2 regions of the Mesorhizobium sp. LCM 4577 genome follow, and region 2 is predicted to be linked to the other one. Evidence: predicted binding sites of a transcription regulator. Region 2 holds the regulator's gene; the other holds the start of a gene.
What was found. The regulator HrcA, encoded in region 2, represses chaperone genes, less so after heat shock. The targets are predictions, from matches to a motif close to GTTAGCACTCNCNNNNNGNGAGTGCTAAC.
Positions count from the first base shown of each region.

Region 1 (6,413 bases), on a different contig from region 2:
GGAGCGGGCTCCCATCTCTATCTCAGAAGTCCATGCCGGCGCCGGCCGGCACGGCCGGCGCGGTTTCCTTCTTCGGCTTTTCGGCCACCATCGCCTCGGTGGTGACGAGCAGACCGGCGACCGAAGCGGCGTCCTGCAGCGCGGTGCGCACCACCTTGGCGGGGTCGATCACACCCTGCTTGTAGAGGTCGCCATATTCGCCGGTCTGGGCGTTCCAGCCAAAGGCGAAGTCGGTCTTCTCGCGCAGCTTGCCGACGATGATCGACCCTTCCGATCCGGCATTCTCGGCAATCTGGCGCGCCGGAGCCTCGATCGCGCGCCGCACGATGTCGACGCCGTATCTCTGGTCGGGATTATCGACGGCAACCGCGTCGAGCGCCTTGGCCGCCCTGAGCAGGGCGACGCCGCCGCCGGGCAGGATGCCTTCCTCGACCGCGGCGCGCGTGGCGTGCAGCGCGTCGTCGACACGGTCCTTCTTCTCCTTGACCTCGACTTCCGTCGCGCCGCCGACGCGGATCACCGCGACACCGCCGGCGAGCTTGGCCAGCCGCTCCTGCAGCTTCTCGCGATCATAGTCGGAGGTGGTCTCCTCGATCTGCGCCTTGATCTGCGTGACGCGGCCCTGGATCTCCTCCTTCTTGCCGGCGCCGTCGACGATGGTGGTGTTCTCCTTCTCGATCGCGACCTTCTTGGCGCGGCCGAGCATCTCCAGCGTGACATTCTCCAGCTTGATGCCGAGATCCTCGCTGATGGCCGTGCCGCCGGTGAGGATCGCGATGTCTTCCAGCATGGCCTTGCGGCGGTCGCCGAAGCCCGGAGCCTTGACGGCGGCGACCTTCAGCCCGCCGCGCAGCTTGTTGACCACCAGAGTGGCCAGAGCCTCGCCCTCCACGTCCTCGGCGATGATCAGCAGCGGCTTGCCGGATTGCACCACGGCCTCAAGCACGGGAAGCAGCGCCTGCAGGTTGCCGAGCTTCTTCTCATGGATCAGCACATAGGGCTCGTCGAGCTCGACGCGCATCTTGTCCTGGTTGGTGATGAAGTAGGGTGAGAGATAGCCGCGGTCGAACTGCATGCCTTCGACGACTTCCAACTCGGTCTCGGCGGTCTTGGCTTCCTCGACGGTGATGACGCCTTCGTTGCCGACCTTTTCCATGGCCTCGGCCAGGAAGCGGCCGATCTCGGCATCGCCGTTGGCCGAGATGGTGCCGACCTGAGCGATCTCGTCGTTTCTGGTGATCTTGCGCGCGTTGGTCTTGAGCTCGGCGACCACCGCATCCACCGCTTTGTCGATGCCGCGCTTCAGATCCATCGGGTTCATGCCCGAGGCGACCGCCTTGGCGCCTTCGCGAACGATCGCCTGGGCGAGAACGGTGGCCGTCGTGGTGCCGTCGCCGGCGAGGTCGTTGGTCTTCGAGGCGACTTCGCGGACCATCTGGGCGCCCATGTTCTCGAACTTGTCCTCGAGTTCGATCTCCTTGGCGACGGTGACGCCGTCCTTGGTGATGCGCGGGGCCCCGAACGACTTGTCGATGACGACGTTGCGGCCCTTCGGGCCGAGGGTGACCTTCACCGCGTCGGCGAGGATGTTGACGCCGCGCAGCATGCGCTCACGGGCATCGGAATGGAATTTGACTTCCTTGGCAGCCATTGGATCACTCCTTCTAGGCAGTTTTCATTGACTGGTTGCGGTTCGATCGAAGCCCCGATCAGGCGGCTTTCTTCAGCGTCGCGGCCTGCTCGATCACACCCATCACGTCGCTTTCCTTCATGATGAGCAGATCCTCGCCGTTGAGCTTGATCTCGGTGCCGGACCACTTGCCGAACAGGATGCGGTCGCCGACCTTCACGTCGAGGGGCACGAGCTTGCCGCTCTCGTCGCGGGCGCCTGGGCCGACGGCGATGACTTCGCCTTCCTGCGGCTTCTCCTTGGCAGTGTCGGGGATGATGATGCCTCCGGCCGTCTTCTCTTCGGCCTCGATTCGGCGGACGAGCACGCGGTCATGCAATGGACGGAACGTCATATCGTTCTCCTTCAGGACAAACAGATTGCGAGAGGTTCCTCCGCTCCGGACCGGAAGGTCCGGAGCGGGGCGCGCGACCCTTTCGGCGTCGCGCGCATGTCGAGCTAATTTTGCCTTCTTCTACTTTCAAGGGGATGTCGAAAAAATTTTGGCACTCTCGACCCTTGACTGCTAGTGCGCTGAAAACATGCGGTAAATTCGGTAGCGCCGGTGAGCGAAAGGCTTGAATTCGCGATTGAGGTGAACAAAATTATCGGCGCCCGGCAGCGCCGGAACCGACAAAAAATTAAACCCTGAAACAAGGAGTTTTTGGAGACGGAGGACAGAAATGGACCGACAGACACTATCGCCGATCATTCCTTCCCTTGCTCCCGAAATATCGGATCTTTCGCTCGACCGGCTGCTTTCGCCGGCCAGCCATTTTCAACACCCGCGAGACGTGCTGGAGGACGGCTCGCTCGACATATGGGAAAAGCGGGCGATCCTTTCGTCCTGGGCTTCCGACGCCTGCGCCGTGGAATCGATGCCGGCGCTGCGCCAGCCGCCGGGCGCCGAGCGGCCGGTCTCCTTCGACGACATCATGGATGCGCTGCGCCGGCTCGACGCAACCGCGCCGCCGCCCAGTCGCCCTGCCGATGACGACCAGCGTCAACTGGTCGAGCGGCTGAGCGCGTGAGGGCCGAAGGCGATGGCAAGCACGGTCAGCAGGGAATTCCGTTTGCAGATGAATGGCTATGGCCTGACCACTGCCGAGATCCATTATCATCTGCCCGACCATCCCAGCTTGCTTCAGCTCTATGTCTGGCAGGACTATGATCTGGCCCCGGATTTCCCCGCGCTGAAAGGCTTTCTGGGCTTTTGGGAACGCGAGCTGGCGGGCGCCCTGCATTCGATCCGGGTCGCCCACCATCGGCTCATCAGGCCATCGGAATGGCGGGCCGTCGACGGGATCATCGCGATCCATTGAAGATCAGCGCCCTGAGGCGGTCGCGTTGCGCGGCCGCCTTCCTTTCATCTTTTATCCGCCCGCATGCCGACGAAAAGCGCGACTTTTCACGACCTTGAAGGCGGTTCATGGCCGGGTCTTGACGTCCCGGATTTGAATTCCCAGATGGATTTTGCCGGTGCTTTGAGAGACCGGCAAAGGTCAAGGGGCGCCGCTTCCTTGGCGCCCCTCGTATCTATGTTGCTCAATGGAGGATGTAGCTATGAGAACCACCTTTGACTTCAGTCCCCTGTTTCGGTCGAGCATCGGTTTCGATCGAATGTTGAACGCGCTCGAAACGGCGAGCCGAATCGAAACCGTCGACAATTGGCCACCCTACGACATCGCCAAGACCTCGGAAGACGACTACCGCATCAGCATGGCGGTGGCAGGCTTCGCGCAGGACGAACTGGACATTACCCAAGAGCAGAACATGCTCATGGTCTCGGGCCAGAAAGCCGGCGAGGACAAGGGTGAGTACCTGCATCGAGGCATCGCCGGGCGCGCGTTCCAGCGCCGTTTCGAGCTTGCCGACCATGTCAAAGTCGTCGGCGCCAGCCTGGTGAATGGCCTGCTGACGATCGATCTGAAGCGTGAGATTCCGGAAGAGATGAAACCGCGCCGGATCGAGATCGCAGCCGACAAGGCGATGCCCAAAGGCGCGACGAAGAAGATCGAAGGCGAGAAGCACGCGGCCTGAGGCCTTCTTGTTAGCGCTCCACGCAATGCGCCGGGCGCATGGCCCGGCGCAACAGGGGGCCGTTTCAGTCCGACGAACAGAAAGGAGGAAACCATGAGTGTCCGTGATCTGATTCCCTGGGGCCGGAGCAACGGCAACCAGGTTCCAAGCCTGTTCCGCGACGGCGAACGCGATCCGTTCCTGTCGCTGCATCGCGAGGTGAACCGCCTGTTCGACGATGTTTTCCGCGGCTTCGACAGCCGGTGGCCGTCTATTGGCGGTGCCTCCGCCCTCGGCACTGGTTGGCCGAGCGTCGAGATCTCCAATGGCGAGAAGGAGATCAAGGTGACGGCCGAGGTGCCCGGCCTCGAACAGAAAGACATCGAGGTCCTATTCGACGACGGCGTGCTGACGCTGCGCGGCGAGAAGCGCTCCGAGACGGACGACAAGGACAGGCAATTCTCCGAACGCTATTATGGCCGCTTCGAACGCCGCATTCCCGTCGGCTACGAGGTTAAGGAAGACGAAGTCGAGGCGCGCTTCAGGAATGGCGTGCTGACCGTCACCTTACCGAAGAGCGAGAAGGCGCAGTCGCAAGTCAAGCGCATCGACATCAAGAGTTGATGCACCGGCGCGGGGGGCGCGTCGATCGCCTCCCGCGTCCAATCAACCACATCGAACGGATGCCCGCGCGGCACAGGCCGTCGCGGCCGCTCTGGAGCGGCCGAGGTCGAGAAAATTCAAGTGGCGAGAGCTTCAATTTTCCATCCGAAAGTCTTCGCATCGGTCATGTGAATGATGACAAGCAGCGCGCTGTCTCTCCCTGTTGGAACGCGGGCATGGAGCGCAAGGACCGAGAGAGAAAATTCACATAAGCTTGGAGCGGAAGAGCGACCACTTGGCACCCGGTCCGCATAGCATTGGGACTGGCGATAACCTTAATTTTGCTTTCTTTCGCAGAGGCTTCCCGAGCGGAAGGTAAAGAGATAAATTAGCAATTCGTTAAGTACGCGTGGGGCGCGAGTAAGGGATGTGCCGTGATGAATTTCAAGTCTCTGATTAAGCGGGCCGAGGACGTCGATAAGGAATTTCAGGACCTCCAATCGGATCTGGCGGAAGCATTCGAGGACGTCCTGAAAGGTGATGAACAGCCACCGTCGGGGGACGATGACGTTGCCGGCCAGGAACTCGTGGCAAGCGACGAGAATCCGCCGCCCGCGGAGCAGCCCGAGCCAGCTTCATCGCGGTTGACGCCCCATACCCAAACGCGGCTCGCCGCCCTGGAGGCGGTCGCCGGGCTTTTCCGCGACGGACAGGGGCATCTGCAGGAGATCGAGGCGAAGCTGGCGGAGATCGCCACCGCGCACCACATGACGCGCGAGGTCCTCAACGTCTTCCATCGCGACGTGTTGCGCTCCAACGAGCTGGAGCTGGCAAACCTCGCGCTCACCACCGAGCACAAGGCGCTTTCGGAACAATTGCTCGACGCCGCCCGCAAGCAGCGCGAGCGTGACGGTGCGGCCGAGGCCCGGCAGCAGCGCGAGGCGAGCCTCGTCCAGGATCGCGAGCAGCTGCGGTCGGCGCTGGCGGCCGTGCGCCTGGAGCTGGTGGAGATGAGCAATGAGAGCGCCAGGCGCGAGAAGGAGTTCGGCGAGATCGTCAAGGCCTTGACGGCCAAGACTGTCGAAGTCGACAGGCGCGGCGCCGAGAACAAGTTGCTGCGCGAAAAGCAGGTCGGCCTCTCGGTCGACCTGGAGCAGGCGCAAAAGCGCGAGGCGGAGGCCCGCCACAAATTCGACGAGTTCGCAGCGACCCACGCCAGCGAAACCGCCCATATCGCCGAGCTGCTGGCTCAACTCGGCAGCCACGAAAGAGAAGAAACCCGGCTGCAGAAGGCACTGGAGGCAACGCAGGCCAAGCTTGCCGAAACAGCCGAGGCGGCGCGGATCGCCGAAAGCGACGGTGCCGCCGAATTGGCGCGCAGCCAGGCGGAAATGCGCGGCCTGCGTGCCGAGATCCAGGAGTTGCAGTCGCGTCTCGACAAGGTCTCTACCGACAATGGCGAAGCCACGGACGAGATCATCAGGCTCAAGGCGCAGCTGAACGACGCCGTGACCGAACGCCAGATTGCGGAGGAAAGGCTCGCCGTCCTCAAGGAAGAGAGCGACGCGGACAAGAAGAACCTGTCGGTGGCCAGCACCAACCTCTCGCAGCTTTCGCTGCAGCAGGCGTCCGAGCAGATCCAGCTCGATATCCAGAAACAGGAATGCGAGGATCTGCGCGCCGAGGTGGAAGCGCTCAATGCCCGCATCCGGGAATTGCTTCCTTACGAGCGGCTGCATCGGGTGACCGACGCAAGGTCGCGCAAGGATGCCGTGCCTCAAGCCAACGGGATCATCGCGGAAACGGTGCGTTCCGCGCCGCGGCGTGTCCCACGGCGCAACATGCGGGCGAACGCGGGCTGAGGAACCGCCTCGCCCCGGAATTGCTACTGCCGGCTATTTGCCCGCCATGCCGTCGGCTAGGTCCTGTGCCTGCTTGAGCAGCGCCGGGAAGGACGGATCGCCGGGCAGGCGCTGGGCCATGCAGGCGCGGTAGTCTGCGTCGCCTTTTTCCCAGGCGGCGTTGGCCGGATCGGAGGCCTGCGGGTCGTCCTGATCCGAGCCCTGATCGGCCTGCTGGGCTTTCTGCGCGGCGGCGTCGGCCGCTGCCCAGATCGAATCGC
Region 1 covers NZ_MDDU01000018.1:7,042-13,454, forward strand. Annotated here, with positions in the region: gene groL (chaperonin GroEL) at 23-1,651, opposite strand; gene groES (co-chaperone GroES) at 1,710-2,024, opposite strand; gene LCM4577_RS19545 (hypothetical protein) at 2,353-2,700, shown strand; gene LCM4577_RS19550 (usg protein) at 2,713-2,991, shown strand; gene LCM4577_RS19555 (Hsp20 family protein) at 3,233-3,709, shown strand; gene LCM4577_RS19560 (Hsp20/alpha crystallin family protein) at 3,803-4,312, shown strand; gene LCM4577_RS19565 (hypothetical protein) at 4,729-6,153, shown strand; gene LCM4577_RS19570 (hypothetical protein) at 6,187-6,413, opposite strand, start outside.
Region 1: the regulator HrcA is predicted to act here: its motif matches at 2,172-2,200, upstream of groES (co-chaperone GroES).

Region 2 (6,413 bases):
TGAGGCCGGACTGAGGAAATCGCCTTGCCTTCGCCACAGTGCGGAACGAAACCGGCAACGGCGAATTTAACCCCTGATTCCCCGGGAGGAGGCAGGACCGAACGATGCCCAATCGCTTCGATATTTTCATCGGCCGACTTGAAAGCAAGACCGCCCGCGAGGGCATCCCTCCACACCCGATTGCCGACCAGAACGGCGCCCGCCGCGACAAGGCCGACCAGAAGCAGGTCCGCGACGGCGAGGCTCATGGCGAAAAGCAGCGCAGCAAGCACCGTCAGAAGCACGACGCTTAGAGTGTCGCACATGAGCGCTGACGGCTCTCGCTTCGTCATCCTAGGGCGAAGCAAGGAGCGAAGCGACGCAGCGTAGACCCTAGGATCCATGCCGTTACATTGAAACGTCGCTCACGGTGCAGAATTCTGCTCCGCTGCACCGTACGGCCGAAGTCACGGCATGGATTCTCGAGTCGAGCCCGAGAATGACGAACGCGCGAGTTACCTTGCCAGATCCGCGACCACCGCATCGAGCACGATCATCCCTGCCGTCGTGGCGCGCAGCCTTGCATTGCCGACCGGCGCCACCAGCCCCTCCTCCTGCAGCACCGAAAGCCGCGCGCTCGAAAGGCCGCGCCCCGACAGCGCCTCGTAGCGCTGCAGGTCGATGCCTTCGGCGAGCCGCAAGCCCATCAGCAGGAACTCGTCGGCTTCTTCGGCGCGGGTCAGCACCTCGCCGCCGGTGACGCCATGGCCCTTGGCCTCGACCAGGTTGGCCCAGGTCTCCGGCATCCTTTCCGCTATTGTCACCGTGCGGCGGCCGTTCTCGACGAAACGGCCATGCGCGCCGGGCCCGACCCCGATATATTCGCCGTAGCGCCAATAGGTGAGGTTGTGCCGGCTCTCGGCGCCCGGCCGCGCGTGGTTGGAAATCTCATAGGCCGGCAGGCCGTGCGCCGCCGTCACCTCCTGCGTCAGCGCGTAAAGATCGGCGGCATGGTCGTTGTCGGGCAGCGTGAATTTCCTCGCCGCGTAAAGCGCGTGGAAGGGCGTGCCCTCCTCGATGGTGAGCTGGTAGAGCGACAGGTGGTCGACGGCATAGCCGATCGCCTGCTCCAGCTCCGCGCCCCACGCCTCCGGCGTCTGGCCGGGCCGCGCGTAGATCAGGTCGAAGGAAAGGCGCGGAAAAATCTCGCGCGCGAGGCCGATGGCGTGCAGCGCCTCCTCGACATTGTGCAGCCGGCCGAGGAAGCGCAGGTCCTTGTCGTTCAGCGCCTGCACGCCGAGCGAGACACGGTTGACGCCGGCGGCGCGATAACCGCGGAAGCGCTCGGCCTCGACCGAGGACGGATTGGCCTCCAGCGTCACCTCGATGCCGGCCGGCACCGTCCAGTTCCTCGCCACCGCGTCCAGCACGGCGCCGACGGTTTCAGGCTTCATCAGCGACGGCGTGCCGCCGCCGAGGAAGATGCTGGTCGCCTCGCGCGGCCCGGTGCGGTCGCGCATGGTTTTGAGCTCGGTCTCGAAGGCGCGGGCAAAACGCTCCTGGTCGACCGGCTGGTGGCGGACATGGCTGTTGAAGTCGCAGTAAGGACACTTGGCCGCGCAGAACGGCCAATGAATATAGACGCCGAAGCCGGGGCTGCGGTCGAGCGGTATCGTCACCGCGCTCATGCCGATCCTAGTCTGGCCAAGTCGAGGCGTGCCTCGGCGAATTTCTGGAAGGCGCGGGCGCGGTGCGAAAGCGCCGTCGCCTGGCCGGGCTTCCAGCCATGCTTTTCTTCCGCGCTCATCTCGCCAAAAGTCTTGTCGAAGCCGTTGGGCAAAAAGACCGGATCGTAGCCGAAGCCGAGCGTGCCGCGCGGTGGCCACACCAGCCTGCCTTCGGCCTCGCCGCGATAATATTCCGCCTCGCCATCCGGAAATGCCAGGCAGATGACGGCGACGAACCGGCCGGTGCGCTGTAAAGGCTCGGTCGCGCCAGCTTCCCGCAGCGCGGTCTCCGTCTTTTGCATGGCCATGCCGAAATCGCGTGACCCGTCCGGCTTTTCGGCCCAGTTGGCGGTGTAGACGCCCGGCGCGCCGTCGAGCGCGTCGACGCAGAGTCCGGAATCGTCCGACAGCGCCGGCAGGCCGGTCGCCTTGGCGGCGGCATAGGCCTTGATATAGGCGTTCTCCTCGAAGGTCGTGCCGGTCTCGTCCGGCTCGGGCAGGCCGTATTCCTTGGCCGATTTCGCCTCGAAGCCGAACGGCGCCATCAGGTCGGCGAATTCGCGCAGCTTGCCCGCGTTGTGGCTCGCGACGACGATCTTTTTTCCGTTCAAAGAATGCATCAGAAACCCCAGATCCTCGGCTCGGCGAACTCGATCGAATTGCCCGACGGGTCGCGGATATAGATCGAGTGCCCGCCCTGCGGCCATTCGAAATCGCTTTCGATGGCGACGTTGTTCGCTGCGAGATGCTTGCGCCACGCAGCGATCTCTTCGGCGGTTGCCGCAAAGCAAAGATGCCCCTCGCCGGCCGTGCCGTGCGGCGGCACTTTCAGCCTGGCGTCAGGCGCCGGCGGGATTTTGGTCGCCTCGGCATTGAAGAGGAGCAATACGCCGTCGCCGCAGCGGAAGAAGACGTGGCGGCCTTCGACCTTGCCGAGCGCCTGGAGGCCGATGATGTCGCGGTAGAAGGCTTCGGCGGCGGCGAGATCGGTGACGTAGAGGGCGGATTCGAGGATTGCGGAGGGAGTCACGAGGCCCCCCTCTCTGCCCTGCCGGGCATCTCCCCCTCAAGGGGGGAGATTGGCTGCGGCAACGCCGGCACCTCTCCTGCAACCTTGGCGATTGGCGAAAGTCGTCGTGACATCCGATCTCCCCCCTTGAGGGGGAGATGGCCGGCAGGCCAGAGAGGGGGGCCCAGGCTCGGCATCCGAAACCCTACGCCACCGCCATCTGCTGCAGGCTCACCAGCCGCGAAATGCCCTTCTTCGCCAGCCCCATCAGCGCCGCGAACTGCTCCTCGGAGAAGGGCTCGCCCTCGGCGGTGCCCTGGATCTCGACGATGCCGCCCTTGCCGGTCATGACGAAATTGGCGTCGGTGCCGGCCGAGGAATCCTCGAGGTAATCGAGGTCGATGACCGGCTGGCCGTCATGGATGCCGCAGGAGATCGCCGCGACATGGTCCTTCAGCACCTTGGCGACGCTGACCATCTGGCGCGCCTCCATCCAGCGCAGGCAGTCGTACAGCGCCACCCAGCCGCCGGTGATCGAGGCGGTGCGGGTGCCACCATCGGCCTGGATGACGTCGCAGTCGACGGTGATCTGCTGTTCYCCCAGTGCCTGCAGGTCGACCACGGCGCGCAAGCTCCGGCCGATCAGCCGCTGGATCTCCAGCGTGCGGCCGCCCTGCTTGCCAGCGGAAGCCTCGCGCCGCATGCGCTCGCCGGTCGAGCGCGGCAGCATGCCGTATTCGGCCGTCACCCAGCCCTTGCCGGAATTGCGCATCCAGGCCGGCACTTTTTCCTCAAGGCTCGCGGTGCAAAGCACATGCGTGTCGCCGAACTTCACCAGGCACGAGCCTTCGGCATGCTTGGACACGCCGCGCTCGAAGGAGATGGCGCGCATTTCGTCGGCTTGGCGTTTGGAGGGGCGCATCGAGGCTCTTTCTGTTCTTTCCCGGATTCGTCGGCGGCTTGTAGACGCATGCGGGGCAAGTCGCAAAGGAAAACGGCCGGGTAACCGCAAACACGGGACCCTGATCGCAAAAGCGGCACTGGGTTGCGCCGCTGTGGCTTAAGTCTATATCTTTTCGGCAGGAGGTTTCTCGCCGGAATGAACAAGCCAGTCGATCCGACGTCCCAAGGTCCCGGGCTTCAGTCGCCCGTACTTCAGTCACTCGACATGCGCTCGCGCGATATCTTCCGGCGGATCGTCGATTCCTATTTGCGCGACGGCGAGCCGGTCGGCTCGCGCAGCCTGTCGCGCATCCTGCCCTCCTCGCTGTCGCCGGCCACCATCCGCAACGTGATGAGCGACCTCGAGCATCTGGGGCTGATCTACGCGCCGCATGTTTCCGCCGGGCGGCTGCCGACCCAGACCGGGCTGCGTTTCTTCGTCGACGCCTTCATGGAGCTCGGCGATCTATCCGACGACGAGCGCCGCGCCATCGAGGCGCAGGTGCGCGCCTCCGGCTCGGGCGCGACGCTGGAGCATATGCTGACGGAGGCCAGCCAGATGCTGTCCGGCATGTCGCGCGGCGCCGGCCTCGTGCTTGCCTCCAAGAACGAGGTGGCGCTGAAGCACATCGAATTCATCCAGCTCGAGCCCACCAAGGCGCTTGCCGTGCTGGTGTCGCAGAACGGCGACGTCGAGAACCGCGTGATCGACCTGCCGGCCGGCATCACCGTGTCGCAACTGCACGAAGCCTCCAATTTCCTCAACGCCCATATCCGCGGCCGCACCTTGGCCGAGGCGCGCGTCGAGATCGCCCGAATCAAGGAGGAGACCCGCGCGGCGCTCGACACCTTGTCGCAGGATCTGGTCGAGAAGGGCCTCGCGGTCTGGGCCGGCGCCGAAAGCGGCCTGCCGGCGCGCCTCATCGTGCGCGGCCGCGCCAACCTGCTCGAAAACGTCACCGCCCAGGCCGATCTCGAATTGCTGCGCCATCTGTTCGAGGATCTCGAAACCCAGGACGGCCTGCTGCAGCTCCTCGACCTCGCCGAGGAAGGGCCGGGCGTGCGCATCTTCATCGGCTCGGAGAACAAGCTGTTTTCGCTGTCCGGCTCGTCGCTGGTCGTCGCCCCCTATCGCGACAAGGACGCCCGCGTCGTCGGCGCGCTCGGCGTCATCGGCCCGACGCGCCTGAATTACGCCCGCATCGTGCCGATGGTCGACTATACGGCGCAGCTGATTTCGCGCATGCTCCGCTAGGTATCGAGATTCAGGTGAGGCCGGCCTCACTGAATCTCGACACACCTAAGGTGGCTGCGGAGGAGAAAAAATGGCGCTGGAAGCAATCAAGGCCCAGATCGACCTCCTGCTTCAGGAAATGATCAACCAGCCCGAGGACGAGCACGAGATCCAGGAGCAGCTGCGCGAGAAATTGCGGGAGCTGCGCGCCATGGGCCTGCCCTTGCCGGCGGACCTCGTCGAGCTGGAAAAGCGCCTCGACGACGACCTGGATGCCGAGGAGGCCTGAGCGGCGCTCGGACAAATCCGCGCGCGCAAGCTTCTCTTTTCGAGCGCTTGCCCAATATGTCCTGTCTCTGGCGCCTGATTGAGTGGGGCGCGTTAGCAGACGACGGAGAACAGCATGATGCGGATCGCCGGCCTTGCGGGCCTCGCGCTGGTTTTTGCCACCGGCGCCTTTGCACAGCAGGCCGATCAGCCTCTGCTCAGCGGTGAAAAGGCCTTCGGCGACTGGAAGGCCGACCGCCCGGGCGTGCGCCGGCTGCTGAAGCCGCAAGATCAGCCGAAACCCGATGCGACGGAGTCCGCCTCCAATGGCGGCGGCGTCACCGACCGCCCCGAGGATGCGAAGCCAAAGCTTCCGCCCGGCTTCTCCGCCGAGCTGATCGCTTCCGGCATCGAAAATCCCCGCGTCGTGCGCGTGGCGCCGAATGGCGACCTCTTCGTCGCCGACAGCCGGGCGAACCAGGTCCGCGTCTATCGCCTCGCGGAAGGCAGCGCGAAGCCTGCGAAGGAATCGATCTTCGCCAAGGGCCTGACCCGGCCTTACGGCATCGCCTTCTACCCGCCGGGCGACAAGCCGCAATGGGTCTATGTCGCCAACAGCAACAGCGTCGTGCGCTTCCCCTATAGCGACGGCGACCTGGAAGCGTCCGCCAAGCCGGAAACCATCGTGGCCAAGGTCCCCGCCAGCCACCACTGGACGCGCGACATCGCCTTCTCGCCCGACGGCAAGACGCTCTATCTGTCGGTCGGCTCCGGCTCCAACATCGCCGAGGATATGGGCGCCAGGCCGAAGGGCGGTGTCGAGGAATGGGCTAAATCGCAGCCGCTGGGCGAGGCCTGGGGCGCGGAACAGGGCCGCGCCGACGTGCTGGCCTTCGATCCCGACGGCAAGAACCGCCGGACGGTCGCCACCGGCCTGCGCAACTGCTCCGGCATGACCGTGCAGCCGGCTACAGGGGCGCTCTGGTGCGTCGTCAACGAGCGCGACGAGCTTGGCGACAACACCCCCTTCGAATACGCGACCGCGGTGAAGGACGGCGCCTTCTATGGCTGGCCCTGGTATTACATCGGCGACAACGAGGACCCGCGCCACGAGGGCGCGCGCCCCGACCTCGCCGGCAAGGTCACGGTTCCGGATGTGCTGATGCAGGCGCATTCGGCGCCGCTCAACATCGCCTTCTACGAAGGCGGCAATTTTCCGGCTGATTATAGGGGCGACGCCTTCGTCGCGCTGCAC
Region 2 covers NZ_MDDU01000001.1:117,401-123,813, forward strand. Annotated here, with positions in the region: gene LCM4577_RS00575 (hypothetical protein) at 105-293, shown strand; gene hemW (radical SAM family heme chaperone HemW) at 495-1,667, opposite strand; gene rdgB (RdgB/HAM1 family non-canonical purine NTP pyrophosphatase) at 1,664-2,326, opposite strand; gene LCM4577_RS00590 (VOC family protein) at 2,326-2,736, opposite strand; gene rph (ribonuclease PH) at 2,921-3,637, opposite strand; gene hrcA (heat-inducible transcriptional repressor HrcA) at 3,815-4,912, shown strand; gene LCM4577_RS00605 (hypothetical protein) at 4,983-5,180, shown strand; gene LCM4577_RS00610 (sorbosone dehydrogenase family protein) at 5,295-6,413, shown strand, end outside.